DNA from 3 places in the Cupriavidus sp. USMAA2-4 genome. Region 3 is predicted to be linked to each of the others. Evidence: predicted binding sites of a transcription regulator. Region 3 holds the regulator's gene; each other region holds the start of a gene.

Region 1 (4,684 bases), 1.0 Mb from region 3:
GCATGCTAGAGGCCGCCCATGCGCACTGCGCGCCGCTGCCGGCGCGGCCGGATGGACCGGTGGTAGTGATCCCGAGCTACAACGGCGCCCGCAAGCAGCCCAACCTGGTACCGCTGCTGGCCATGCTGCTGGCACGCGCCGGCACCCCGGTCCTGGTGCACGGCATCCGGCACTTCGCCGGACGCCTGACCAGCCTGGCACTGTTCGAGGCACTGGGCGAGCCGCTGTGCTCCAGCACTGCCGAAGCCGCGACACGGCTGCGCGGCAGCGGCGGCGGGCTGCCGCTGGCGGTGCTGCCGATCGACGTCCTGTCGCCGGCACTGAGCCGCCTGCTCGACAAGCGCGACATCGTCGGCCTGCGCAACTCGGCCCACACCGTGGTCAAGCTGCTGCAGCCGGTGGGTGGCCACAGCCCGGCCGAAGCCCTGCGCCTGTACAGCTACACACATCCGGAATACCGCGAGACGCTGACCGACTTCTTTTCGCACGAGCCGGCCAACGTATTGCTGGCGCGCGGCACCGAAGGCGAAGTGGTGGCCGATGCCCGCCGCGGCGGGCGCATCGACTGGCTGCACGACGGGCACCAGCGCACGCTGGTCGAGCCGGCCTCCGGTTCCATTGCCGACGTGCCGGACCTGCCGGCTGGCACCAGCGTCGAGCAGACCGTGGCCTGGATCCGCGCGGTGCTGGAAGGCAAGCTAGCCGTGCCGGCGCCCATCGCGGCCCAGGTCGAGGCCATCCGCGCCTGCCTGCGCGATGGCGCGCAGGTGAATTGGGCCAGCCCGGTCTAGGGCTGCGCCCTCCTCCAGGCGGCGACACCGGCCAAGGCTGCCGCCCTGCCCGTCAGGACGGGCGGCGCGGCGGCAGCGGGATGCGTTCGGTCTCGCCTGGCACTTGCGGAAAGAGATTGTCTTCCCAACGCTGCGCCGCCGCCTCGATGGCCTCCTTGCTGCTGGCCACGAAGTTCCAGTAGATGAAGCGGCGGCCGTCCAGCGGCTCGCCGCCGAGCAGCATCACGCGCGCCCGCGTCGTGGCACTCAGTGTCACCGTCTCCCCCTGCACCAGCGTCGCCAGGTGCTCGGCCGGAATGGCCTCGCCATCGACGGCGATGCCGCCTTCGACGACATAGACACCACGCTCCACATGCTCGGGAGGAATCACCAGCGTGGCGCCCGCCTCCATCTCCAGGGCAACGTAGAGCGTACGGCTGAAGACACGCACCGGCGACTCCTGGCCGAAGGCATCGCCGGCGATCACCGTCAGGCGCACTCCGGGCAACTCCAGCCGCGGCAGGCTGGCGGCGCCGAAGTGGTGAAACGAGGGCTCCACGTCCTCGTAGGCCTTCGGCAGTGCCACCCAGGTCTGGATGCCGTGCAGGTGCGGTCCGGCCGGCCGCTCGGATTGCGGCGAGCGCTCCGAATGCGCGATGCCGCGGCCGGCGGTCATCCAGTTGACGTCGCCGGGGCGGATCACCTGCTCGTTGCCCAGGCTGTCACGATGGAGGAATTCGCCCTCGAACAGGTAGGTCACCGTGGCCAGGCCGATGTGCGGATGCGGACGGACGTCCGCCCCCTTGCCGGGCGGCATCGCCACCGGGCCCATATGGTCGAGGAAGATGAAGGGCCCCACCGTCTGCGCGGCCGCCGCGGGCAGGACGCGGCGCACGGTGAAATCGCCCAGGTCCCGGACATGGGGATTGAGCAGGTGTTCGATGACAGACATAGATCCTCCTGGGAATGAATGTACCGTGGAGACGGCATCGGCGAAGTGGCGCATCCGCAGTGTAAACGCCGCTCCCGCCCGCCGCTCCCACTCTATTGGCCGAAAGGGCAGAACCAGGCGGCGATCTGCATCTCTAATGCTAGTTGCGAGCGGGCCCTCGCGCCGGGAAGTGCGTTATACGCCATACAAATTCATGCTATCCATTCTGAAATAGCAATCGTCTGGAACTATTGACCACATTGCCAGTCGAATTAGCAGTCAACCGGCTTGAGTGCTAATATGTGTTGCAATGCAGTGCGTTTCCCCGAGGGAAACAGCACCCCCGGCAACCCGCCGGCCGGACGCAAAAGGAGCCAATGAGTGAACGCAGTCCTGTCTGCCGATTCGATCCAATCCACCACCCTGCCCGCGATGCCGCAGCGCGGCGCCAGCCTTGCGCTGGCCATGCCCGGCAACCTGGGCAACCTCGACAGTTACATCCAGGCGGTCCACCGCGTCCCGATGCTCTCCGTCGAAGAGGAGCAGCGTCTCGCGCGCGAGTTGCGCGACCATGATTCCGTCGATGCGGCACGCCGGCTGGTGATGTCCCACCTGCGCCTGGTCGTATCCGTGGCACGCCAGTACCTGGGCTACGGCCTGCCCCACGCCGACCTGATCCAGGAAGGCAATATCGGCCTGATGAAGGCCGTCAAGCGCTTCGATCCCGACCAGGGCGTGCGCCTGGTTTCGTACGCCATCCACTGGATCAAGGCCGAGATCCACGAGTACGTGCTGAAGAACTGGCGCATGGTCAAGGTGGCCACCACCAAGGCCCAGCGCAAGCTGTTCTTCAACCTGCGCAGCCACAAGCAGGAAACCCACAACACCTTCACGCCCGAGCAGGTCGAAGCCGTTGCGCGCGAGCTCAACGTCAAGCCCGAGGAAGTGATGGAGATGGAAACCCGGTTGTCGGGCGGCGACCTGGCGCTGGAAGGGCAGGTCGACGACGGCGAAGAGGAATTCGCCCCGATCGCGTATCTGGCCGACAATCACAACGAACCCACCCGCGTGCTCGAAGCCAAGCGCAGCGACCGTATGCAGGTGGAAGGCCTGGAAGAGGCGCTCGGCAAGCTCGATCAGCGTAGCCGCCGCATCATCGAGGCCCGTTGGCTGCACGTCAACGACGACGGTTCGGGCGGCGCCACGCTGCATGAACTGGCCGACGAGTTCGGCGTTTCCGCCGAGCGCATCCGCCAGATCGAGGCGGCGGCCATGAAAAAGATGAAGGGCGCGCTGCAGGCCTTCGCCTGAGCGTCCTTGCCGGCGCCGCGCACAGCGCGTCCGCCGGGCGGAATGGCAAAGGGCCGGTTCCCCGTGAACCGGCCCTTTCTTTTTCGCTGCCTGCGTTTTCCCCTGCCTGCGCGAGTGCGCGGCGCAATCAGGACAGCAGCAGTTTCAGGTCGTGCGCGATCGGCTCGGGCCCCTGGCCGTGGCGGATGAACAGGCGCAGCCGTCCCTGCGGATCGAACACGTAGCTGCCCGCCGAATGGTCCATCGTATAGTTGCCGGGCGAGGTGCCGGGCACCTTGGCGTAGTAGACCTTGAAGTCCTTGGTGACTTTCTGCAGCGCCGCCTCGTCGGCCGGGCGCATGCCCAGGAAACGCGAATCGAAAGCGGGCACGTATTGCGCCAGCAACTGCTGGGTATCCCGCTCGGGATCGACCGTGACGAACAACACCTGCACGCGGTCGGCATCGGGTCCCAGCGCTTCCATCACGCCCTTCAGTTCGGCCAGCGTGGTCGGGCACACGTCGGGGCAATGCGTGTAGCCGAAGAACATCACGACCGCCTTGCCCTTGAAGTCAGCCAGCGTGCGCACCTTGCCGTGATGATCGACCAGGCTGAAATCCTTGCCGAATTCGCTGCCGCCCGTGATGTCGATGTTCTGGAACTTCGGAGCGGATTGCCCGCAAGCCGCCAGCATCAGAGCCAGCAGCGCCATTGCGGCATATTGCCGCAGGCGGCCGAAGCAGGAGAAAGACGGGAAGGGGCGGGGCTTGGACATTGCAGGGTTCGTCGGGGGAGCGGGCCGGATGCAGGCCATCCGCATGGCCATGCGCTTCCCGCTCGGTTCATCACACTGGCGAGTATCGCCCATCCGCATGCAGGCGCGCCCCGGCGCGACAAAGTGTCGCGCCGGGGGCAGTGCTGGCTCAGAGCGGCAGCACGAACTTGAAATAGTGATCCACCAGCAGCACAGCGAACAGCAGTGACAGGTAGAGGATCGAGAAGCGGAAGGTGCGCTGCGCCAGTTCGTCCGAGTAGTTGCGGTACAGCCGCCAGGAGTAGGACAGAAAGCCGCCACCCAGCACCAGCGCCGCCACCAGGTAGATCAGGCCGCTCATGCCGTAGATGAACGGCAGCAGCGTGGCGGCGATCATCACCAGTGTGTACAACAGGATATTGAGCAGGGTGAAGCGCTCGCCATGCGTGATCGGCAGCATCGGCAGGCCGGACTTGGCGTAGTCGGCGCGGCGGTACAGCGCCAGCGCCCAGAAATGCGGCGGCGTCCAGGTGAAGATGATCAGCACCAGGAACCATGCCTCGGCCGGCACCGTGCCGGTTACCGCGGCCCAGCCCAGGGCCGGCGGCATGGCGCCCGACAGGCCACCGATGACGATGTTCTGCGGTGTGGCCGGCTTCAGCAGGATGGTGTAGATGACCGCGTAGCCGACGAAGGTGGCCACCGTCAGCCACATGGTCAGGTCATTGGTGAAGACGTGCAGCAGCCACATGCCGGCCCCGCCCAGCACCGCCGAGAACGCCAGCGTCTGTGCCGTGCCGATCTCGCCGGTGGCCGAGGGGCGCCAGGCCGTACGCCGCATCAGCGCGTCGATCTTCTGCTCGACCAGGCAGTTGATGGCGAAGGCGGCGCCCGCCAGCAGCCAGATACCGGCGGCGCCGCCCAGCAGCACCGGCCAGG
Region 2 (4,684 bases), 650 kb from region 3:
GCTTCGTTGCCGGCGCGTGCCGGCAGGCGCTATGTTGGCGCGCAGCAGCCGGCCCGGACGCCGGCGGGAGGACCGTGCCGGAACGGCCTCCGGCAGCGCGCGCGATGGCCGTCCAGGTCTTGCCCGGGCGGTGGCGCGCGTACCGAATCGGCGGCGCCTGCCCGGGCGGCCCGCCTGAGAACCCAAGGACCAAAGGAGCGCGGCCACCATGGCAAGACGCAATGAGCAGATGCGCCTCGGTGCATTCCTGTACCCCAGCGGGCACCATATCGCCGCGTGGCGGCATCCCGAGGCCAAGGCCGACGCGGGAATCGATTTCCGTCACTATGCCGCGCTCGCCCAGGCCGCCGAGGCGGCCAAGTTCGACCTGGTGTTCCTCGCCGACGGTGTCGGCACGCGCGGCGACGACGTGGAGTTCCTGAGCCGCACCGCGCACAGCTACCAGGCCCAGTTCGAACCCATCACCCTGCTGTCGGCGCTGGCTGCCGTCACCGAGCGCATCGGGCTGGTCGGCACCGCCTCGACCAGCTTCAACGAGCCCTATCACATCGCGCGCAAGTTCGCCTCGCTCGACCATCTCTCGGGAGGCCGCGCGGGCTGGAACCTGGTGACCTCGTCCAGCGAGCACGAGGCGCGCAATTTCAACCGGGTGCGGCACTTCAGCCACGAGGAGCGCTACCAGCGTGCCGAAGAATTCGCCGACGTGGTCAGCGGCCTGTGGGACAGCTGGGAGGACGATGCCTTCCTGCGCGACAAGGCGAGCGGGCGCTACTACGAGCCGGCGCGGCGCCACGTGCTGGGCCACCGCGGCCGGCATTTCAGCGTGCAGGGGCCGCTCAACGTCGCGCGTCCCCCGCAGGGGCAGCCGGTGGTGGTGCAGGCCGGCTCCTCCGAGCCCGGCAAGGAACTGGCCGCGCGCCGCGGCGAGGTGGTCTTCACCGCCCAGCAGACCCTGGAAGATGCTGTGGCTTTCTATGCCGATCTGAAGGGGCGGCTGGCCGGCCACGGCCGCCGGCCCGAGGACCTGAAGATCCTGCCGGGCGTGTTTCCGGTGGTGGGGCACAGCGAGGCCGAGGCGCGCGAGAAGTTCGAGCAGTTGCAGGCGCTGATCGATCCGGTGGTCGGGCTGGCGCTGGTGTCGGCCCTGACCGGGGCGGACCTGTCCGCGTATCCGCTCGACGGGCCCATCCCGGAGCTGCCGCCCACCAACGGCAGCAAGAGCCGCCAGGGCCTGATGCTCGACCTGGCGCGGCGCGAGAACCTGACCATCCGCCAGCTCTACCAGCGCGTGGCAGGCGCGCGCGGCCACTGGCAACTGGTCGGCACGCCGGCGCAGATCGCCGATGCGCTGGAGGAGCGCTTCCAGGCCTATGGCGCGGACGGTTTCAACGTGATGGCGCCGGTGCTGCCCGGCGGCCTCACTGACTTCATCGAACTGGTGCTGCCCGAGTTGCGGCGGCGCGGCCTGTTCCGCACTGACTACAGCGGCACCACGCTGCGCGAGCATCTCGGGCTGCGGCGGCCGCCGCATCCGGCCGCGCGGAGACGGGCCGACGCGGCGGATGCCGCCTGAGTCCGTGCGTGCCAGGCTGCCTGCCCGGTGCGAGGCAGCCTGGTCGCCGTTCAGTCTTCGGCGAAGGCAAAGCGCCCTTCGCTGACCAGTCGCGCCAGCGGCAGGCGCTCGTTGGGCTGCTCGCGCGCCTGCAGCGCCTCGGGCAGCAAGGACTTGTCGCCCTGCCGGCCGATGGCCACCACCGCTTCGATGGCGTAGTCCTCGGGAATGCCGAGCGCCTCGCGCAGGCGCGCCTTGTCGAAGCCGCCGATGCCGTGGGCGTGCCAGCCCGCCGCGGTGGCCTGCAGCGCCAGGTTGGCCCAGGCGGCACCCGCGTCGAAGGAATGCGTGGCGACCGGCTGCGGCTCGCTCTTGCCCGGCGCTGTCCAGGTCTTGCGCGACAGCACCGCCACCAGCACGGCCGCGCGCGCGGCCCAGCCCTGGTTGTACTCCGACAGCGAGGCGAAGAGCGGCTGCCAGTCCGGCGTGTCGCGCCGCGCATAGATGAAGCGCCAGGGCTGCGCGTTGTAGCCGGACGGTGCCCAGCGTGCGGCCTCGAAGAAGCGCAGCAAGGTCTGCGGCGCGATGGCTTCCGCCGTGAAGGCGCGGGGCGACCAGCGCTGCAGGAACAGCGGATCGATGTCGTGGTCGGCTTGGCGTGGCTGGGTCATGGAGGCTCCTTGGGGCGGATGAGGGATAGGGCGGCGGTCGCTGCTGCTGTGGCTTCTATCGCTGCCGCGGTTACCGTGCAGGTGGGAGCCTTGCGCAAGCCCGTGCAAAAGGGAAGCGGGAAATCCGCATGAGCTTGCGAGGAATCCTTCGAACGGTGCACGGCGGCAAGAAGGCACCTGCTGCACGGTGCCATGCCGTGCTGTGTGCTGCGCGACGGGCGCCTATGTAAATGCGAAATGATCAGTTCGCGCGTGCCGGGGGGGCTTCCTATACTTTGGCACTCGTTCGCAGGGAGTGCTGATGGCCGGCACCGCGCCGATCCCGGCCTCCCGCGCCCGCCCGATTTCCCTGGAGCCCAGAACAGATGAGCCTTCGCCCATTGCATGACCGCGTGATCGTCAAGCGGTCGGAAAACGAAACCCGTACCCAGTCCGGCATCGTCATCCCGGACAACGCCGCCGAGAAGCCCGACCAGGGCGAGGTGGTGGCGGTCGGTCCCGGCCGCCGCAACGAAGCCGGCGAGCGTATTGCGCCGGACCTGCGCGTGGGCGATCGCGTGCTGTTCGGCAAGTACGCCGGGCAGGCGGTGAAGATCGGCGGCGAGGAGCTGCTGGTGCTGCGCGAAGAGGACGTGGTCGCGGTGGTCGAGCGCTGAGCGCGTCGCGCGCAGCGGCAAGCCCCACGCAGAACGAAAGAAGCGATCGGGATCATCGGCACGATGGAGAACATCGGCACGATCGGAACCGGATCAGGAAGAAAGGACAAAGGAAAGCAGAGATGGCAGCGAAAGACGTAGTGTTCAGCGACGCAGCACGGGCCAAGGTGGTCGAAGGCGTCAACATCCTGGCCAACGCGGTCAAGGTCACGCTGGGCCCGAAGGGCCGCAACGTGGTGCTGGAGCGCAGCTTCGGCGGCCCGACCGTGACCAAGGACGGCGTGTCCGTGGCCAAGGAGATCGAGCTGCAGGACAAGTTGCAGAACATCGGCGCGCAACTCGTCAAGGAAGTCGCGGCCAAGACCAGCGACAACGCCGGCGATGGCACCACCACGGCGACCGTGCTGGCCCAGGCCATCGTGCGCGAGGGGGTGAAGTACGTGGCGGCCGGACTCAATCCGCAGGATCTCAAGCGCGGCATCGACAAGGCGGTGGCCGTGGCCATCGAGGAGCTGCGCCGCATCAGCAAGCCCACCACCACCAGCAAGGAGATCGCCCAGGTCGGCACCATCTCGGCCAACGGCGAGAGCGCCATCGGCGAGCGCATCGCCGAGGCCATCGACAAGGTGGGCAAGGAGGGCGTGATCACCGTGGAAGACGGCAAGTCGCTCGGCGATGAGCTGGAGGTGGTCGAGGGCATGCAGTTCGACCGCGGCTACCTGTCGCCCTATTTCATCAACCAGCCGGAGAAGCAGATCGTCGCGCTGGAGCAGCCCTACCTGCTGCTGGTGGACAAGAAGATCTCCAGCATCCGCGACCTGCTGCCGGTGCTGGAGCAGGTGGCCAAGGCCGGCCGGCCGCTGCTGATCGTGGCGGAAGACGTCGAGGGCGAGGCGCTGGCCACGCTGGTGGTCAACAATATCCGCGGCATCCTCAAGGTGGCCGCGGTGAAGGCGCCGGGCTTCGGCGACCGCCGCAAGGCCCTGCTGGAAGACATCGCCATCCTGACCGCCGGTACCGTCATTTCCGAGGAGATCGGCCTGACGCTGGAGAAGGCCGGGCTGCATGACCTGGGCCAGGCCTCGCGCGTGGAGATCGGCAAGGAGAACACCACCATCATCGGCGGGGGAGGCGAGGCGGCGCGCATCCAGGCGCGCGTGCAGCAGATCCGTGCCCAGATCGAGGAAGCCAGCTCGGACTATGACCGCGAGAAGCTGCAGGAACGCGTGGCCAAGCTGGCCGGCGGCGTGGCCGTGCTCAAGGTGGGTGGCGCGACCGAAGTCGAAGTGAAGGAAAAGAAGGCACGCGTGGAGGACGCGCTGCACGCTACCCGCGCGGCCGTGGAAGAAGGCATTGTCCCCGGCGGCGGCGTGGCGCTGATCCGTGCCCGCGCGGCCGTGCGCGGCGTCGCGGGAGCCAACGCCGACCAGGAAGCCGGCGTGAAGATCGTGCTGCGGGCGCTGGAAGAGCCGCTGCGGCAGATCGTCGCCAATGCCGGCGAGGAAGCCAGCGTGGTGGTGGCGCGTGTCGCCGAAGCCAGCGGCAATTTCGGCTACAACGCCGCCACCGGCGAGTACGGCGACCTGGTCGAGGGCGGCGTGGTGGACCCGACCAAGGTGACGCGCACCGCCCTGCAGAACGCGGCGTCGGTGGCGGGCCTGATCCTGACCACCGATGCGGCGGTGTTCGAGCTGCCCAAGGGCGAGGAGCCGAGCGTGGCACAAGGGCCGGGTGCCGGCGCCGGGCTGGACTTCTAGAGCACCCGTCTTTCCCTTTCTCCGCTGTTTCCCCGGGTGCCTGGCAGG
Region 3 (4,684 bases):
TGCGGGTCGAATTTTTCACCGACCGGGTTGAGTTCGACAACCTTGCCTTTCTCGAAGGCATTGCTGAGCTGGCGCGCGGTCAGTTCCACGCCTTCGCGCAGCTTGGCGATGTCGCCCGAACCGTCGGCCAGCGCCGCCTGCAGGCTGTCCATGACCGGCAGCAGGTAGTCGGCGAAGCTCTCGATGGCGAATTTGTGGGCCTTGGACACGTCGTCCTGGGCACGGCGGCGGATGTTCTCGCCCTCGGCCGTCGCGCGCAGGTACATGTCGTAGTGCTCGCGCGCCTTGGCCTCGAGAGCGGCGATCTGTGCCGCCACATCCTCCACCACGGCGGCCTCGGCCTGGGCCGGCGCCGCGTTGCTGGTGTCCTCGCCCGCGGGCGTCGTCGGGGATGGCGTCTGCTTATGTTCTTCCATGTCGATCCGTAAATAAAGCACGGCACGCGCCTGGCGCGGCCGTTGGGAGGTCAATCGGCAAGTCTAACCCCCAACTGGAGGCAGCCGGGCGATTTTCAAGAGTCGCGCCGGCAGCCGTTGAAACACGCGGTTACAAAGCCCCGTCCAGTGCAATCAACGCCGTGTTGCCATGCTGCACCGCACCTACTAAGATGGTTTTGAATAAAGTGATAAAAATAACGGGGGGCGCGGATGCATTGCCTGCGGGTCCATGCCGAAGGGGTTGCCATGCATAAACTGCCTGTCATCGCGATCTGCCTGCTCGCCGCCTTGTCGGCGATGACCGTTTTCATCTGCGCGTCCGGCGCGCTGACGCCGCGCGACACCGAATACGGCAGCGGCAAGGCCATCTTCAAGCACTATATCGTGCAGCACCTGCGCTGAGCGGGTCGGCACGATCCGCCTCAGTCTCCGAGTCCGTCGATGCGCCGCCGATCGCGTTTGGTCGGCCTGCCGTGCCACTGCGCGGCGGGTTCGCTATGCAGGCGGCGGCGCTCCGCCTCGACCTGCCTACGCGCCTGGCTGGCTTCGCTCTCGGCGTAGAGCGACTGCGCCACCGGCGCCGGCCCGCGTGCCGCCGCGATGCCTTTCACCAGCACTTCCCAACGCTGTCCATGCGCCTCCAACACCACCGTGTCGCCCGGCCGCACCTCGCGTGAGCTCTTGCAGCCCTGACCGTTGACCTGCACCCGCCCGCGCTCGACAGCCTCCGCTGCCAGCGAGCGGGTCTTGAAGAAGCGCGCGCACCACAGCCACTTGTCGATGCGCAGCCGTGCCTCCGGCTCGAAACTGACATTCATGCGGCAGCCCCCCGGGTCTGGGCACGCGTGCGCCGGGCTTCGAGTTCGTGCGGATGCGGCGCACGGAGATCCCAGCCCTGCAGGTGCTGCAAGGCGATCTCGGCCAGGCCGGCGATCCAGGCCGGCGCATCGTTGAGGCAGGGAATGAAATGGAAATCCTTGCCGCCGGCCACACGGAACACGGACATCCCCTCGATGGCGATCTCTTCGAGCGTCTCGATGCAGTCCGCCGGGAAGCCCGGGCAGAACACGTCGACGCGGCCGGCGCCGACCCGGCCCAGTTCGCGCAGCGTGGGCGCGGTATAGGGCTGCAGCCACTCCGCCCGGCCGAAGCGCGACTGGAAGGTCACCTGGTACTGCCCGGGCTGCAGGCCCAGCGCCTCGCCCAGCAGCCGCCCCGTCTTCAGGCATTCGCAGTGATAGGGATCGCCCAGCTCGAGCATGCGCCGCGGCAGGCCGTGGAAGGACAGGATCAGCTTGTCGCCGCGCGCGAAGTCCGGCATGCCGTGCTGGGCCCAATAGGCGCCGACCTGCTGGTGCAGCGCGCCGATATAGGCCGGATGGTCATGGAAATGCTTGACCAGGCGCAGCTCCGGCTGGTTGCGCCAGGCGGCCAGCACACGGAAGGCCTCGTCGAAGGCGGTCGCGGTGGTACTGGCCGAGTATTGCGGATACATCGGCAGCACCAGCACCCGTTCGGCGCCCTGGCGGCGCAGCGCTTCCATCACCGACGCGATCGACGGGTTGCCGTAGCGCATCGCGCAGGCCACGGTCACCTCGTGCCCATGCTGGTTGAGCAGCAGTTGCAGGGCGTGCGCCTGGCGCTCGCTGTATACGAGCAGCGGCGAACCCGTCATATGGGCCTCGCGCAGCCAGATCGACTCATACTTCAGCGCCGAAGCACGCGAGCGCAGCGGCAGGATGGCCCCGTACAGGATGGGCAGCCAGGCGGCGCGGGGAATCTCGACCACGCGCGGATCGGACAGGAACTGCTTCAGGTAGCGCCCTACCGCTTTGGGCGTCGGCGCGTCCGGGGTCCCGAGGTTGACCAGCAGGATCGCGGTACGCGTCACCTGGCCGTGCTGGTAGGCCGGTTCTGGCGAAAACGTCATGTCAATTCCGGTTTGGCGCGCCCGCGCGCGCCGGGTACGGGCCCGGCCGGTCGCCGCGCGCCGGCACGGGACGAACGTCAACTCTGGCTGAGTGCGCTGGACAGCAGCCGGGCGGTGATGTCGACGATGGGAATCACGCGGTCGTAGGCCATCCGGGTCGGACCGATCACGCCCAGCGTGCCGACGATCTGCCCGTCGACCTCGTAGGGTGCGGTGATGATCGCCATGTCCTCCAGCGGCACCAGCCGGCTCTCGCCGCCGATGAAGATCTGCACGCCCTCGGCATGGCTGGATACATCGAGCAGCTGCAGCAGGCTGGTCTTGTGCTCGAACACGTCGAACAGCCGGCGCAGCTTGTCCATGCTGGACGACAGGTCCTCCACCTCCAGCAGCTTGCGCTCGCCGGAAATGAAGACCTGCTCATCCTCCTCGGCCATGGCGTCGCTGCCCGCCTGCACCGCCGCCTGCATCAGCTGCGACATGTCCAGGCGCAGCGCCTGCAGTTCGCCGCGCAGGTGGTCGCGCACGGCGTCGAAGCTCATGCCGGCGTAGTGGGAGTTGAAGAAATTGGCCGCCTCCACCAGCTGGGCCGGGGTATACGCCAGCTCGGTCTGGATGATGCGGTTCTGCACATCGCCCTCGGGGGTGACGATGATCAGCAGGATGCGCTTGGCCGACAGGCGCATGAACTCGACCTGCCGGAAGGCCTGGGCACGCCGCGGCGTCATCACCACGCCGGCGAAGTGCGACAGGTTGGACAGGGTGCGCGCGGCACTGCTGAGGATACGCTGCGGGGCCAGCTGCTGGCCGCTGAGCTGGTCCTGGATCAGCTCGGCCAGTTCGCTGCGGGCGGGCGTGCCCTCGGGCGCCTTGGTGGTCAGGATGGAGTCGACGAACAGACGGTAGCCGCGCGGCGTGGGCACGCGGCCCGCCGAAGTGTGCGGACTGGAGATGAAACCCATCTCCTCCAGATCGGACATCACATTGCGGATGGTGGCCGGCGACAGGTCCAGCCCCGAGTACTTGGACAGGGTCCGCGAGCCGACCGGCTGCCCCTCGGCAATGTAGCGCTCGATCAGGGTCTTGAGCAGCGTTTTCGAACGTTCATCCATAGTGCCCCGATTTTACGCAACTTTTACCGGATGGGGCGTATCGCGCAACGGCCTGCCGCCGCGGCGGCAGGCCATGCTGACAATGGTCACGGCGGTATGGTCTAATCCCGGCATGTCCGCACACCCCAAGCCTGGCGCCGCCCGCGCGCCCTTCCGCACCGTGGCCCTGATCGGCCGCTACTCCACCGCCGGCATCGAGGCGCGGCTCGAGGAGCTGGCTTCCTGCATCCTCAAGAACGGCCAGGACGTGGTGTTCGAGCGCGATACCGCGCTGGCCACCGGCCTGACCGGCTATCCGGCGCTGGCACCGGAGGAGATCGGCCGCGAGGCCGACGTGGCGGTGGTGCTGGGCGGGGACGGCACGCTGCTGGGGATCGCCCGCCAGCTCGCCGGCCACGACGTGCCGCTGATCGGGGTCAACCACGGGCGGCTCGGCTTCATGACCGACATCCCGCTGGAAGACGTCCAGTCGGTGCTGCCCGACATGCTGGCCGGCCGCTACGAGGCGGAGACGCGCATGCTGCTGGAATCGCGCGTGGTGCGCGACGACGAGCAGATCTTCTCGGCGCTGGCCTTCAACGACGTGGTGGTCAACCGCTCCGGCATTTCCGGCATGGTGGAGCTGGCCGTCTCGGTGGATGGCTATTTCATGTATAACCAGCGTTCGGACGGCCTCATCGTCTCCACCCCGACCGGCTCCACCGCCTACGCCCTGTCGGCCGGCGGCCCGATCCTGCATCCCACGCTGTCCGGCCTGGTGCTGGTGCCGATCGCACCCCACGCGCTGTCCAACCGCCCGATCGTGCTGCCGCACGATGCCGAGGTGACCATCGAGGTGGCCACCGCGCGCGACGCCAGCGTCAACTTCGACATGCAGTCGCTGACCTCGCTGCTGCCCGGCGACCGCATCGTGGTGCGCCGCTCCGACAAGACCATCAAGCTGCTGCATCCGGTCGGCTATAACTATTACGCCACGCTGCGCAAGAAGCTGCACTGGCACGAGTATCCGTCGGAAGACAATCGCCTTTGAGCCGCCTCGCCTTCCGCCCCCTGCTCGCACCTGACCTGCACCTGACCTGCTCCTGACCTGCACCTGACCCGCCACCCAGAACGATGCTGCGCAGCCTTTCCATCCGCGATTTCGTCATCGTCGACGCGCTCGACCTCGACTTCTCCGCCGGCTTCACCGTCTTCACCGGTGAGAC

The links. The regulator HrcA, encoded in region 3, represses chaperone genes, less so after heat shock. The targets are predictions, from matches to a motif close to TTAGCACTCNNNNNNNNNGAGTGCTAA.
Region 1: rpoH (RNA polymerase sigma factor RpoH) is a predicted target of HrcA. The motif match lies at 1,974-2,000, and genes of this name have one in related genera.
Region 2: groES (co-chaperone GroES) is a predicted target of HrcA. The motif match lies at 2,499-2,525, and genes of this name have one in related genera.

The regions. Positions count from the first base shown of each region.
Region 1 covers NZ_CP017748.1:1,996,196-2,000,879, forward strand. Annotated here, with positions in the region: gene ybiB (DNA-binding protein YbiB) at 1-791, shown strand, start outside; gene BKK79_RS08745 (pirin family protein) at 844-1,722, opposite strand; gene rpoH (RNA polymerase sigma factor RpoH) at 2,134-3,012, shown strand; gene BKK79_RS08755 (SCO family protein) at 3,140-3,703, opposite strand; gene BKK79_RS08760 (heme o synthase) at 3,915-4,684, opposite strand, start outside.
Region 2 covers NZ_CP017748.1:322,774-327,457, forward strand. Annotated here, with positions in the region: gene BKK79_RS01520 (LLM class flavin-dependent oxidoreductase) at 209-1,573, shown strand; gene BKK79_RS01525 (nitroreductase family protein) at 1,624-2,223, opposite strand; gene groES (co-chaperone GroES) at 2,589-2,879, shown strand; gene groL (chaperonin GroEL) at 3,002-4,636, shown strand.
Region 3 covers NZ_CP017748.1:971,169-975,852, forward strand. Annotated here, with positions in the region: gene grpE (nucleotide exchange factor GrpE) at 1-416, opposite strand, end outside; gene BKK79_RS41070 (hypothetical protein) at 684-839, shown strand; gene BKK79_RS04295 (RNA-binding S4 domain-containing protein) at 860-1,255, opposite strand; gene hemH (ferrochelatase) at 1,252-2,367, opposite strand; gene hrcA (heat-inducible transcriptional repressor HrcA) at 2,445-3,479, opposite strand; gene BKK79_RS04310 (NAD kinase) at 3,592-4,509, shown strand; gene recN (DNA repair protein RecN) at 4,593-4,684, shown strand, end outside.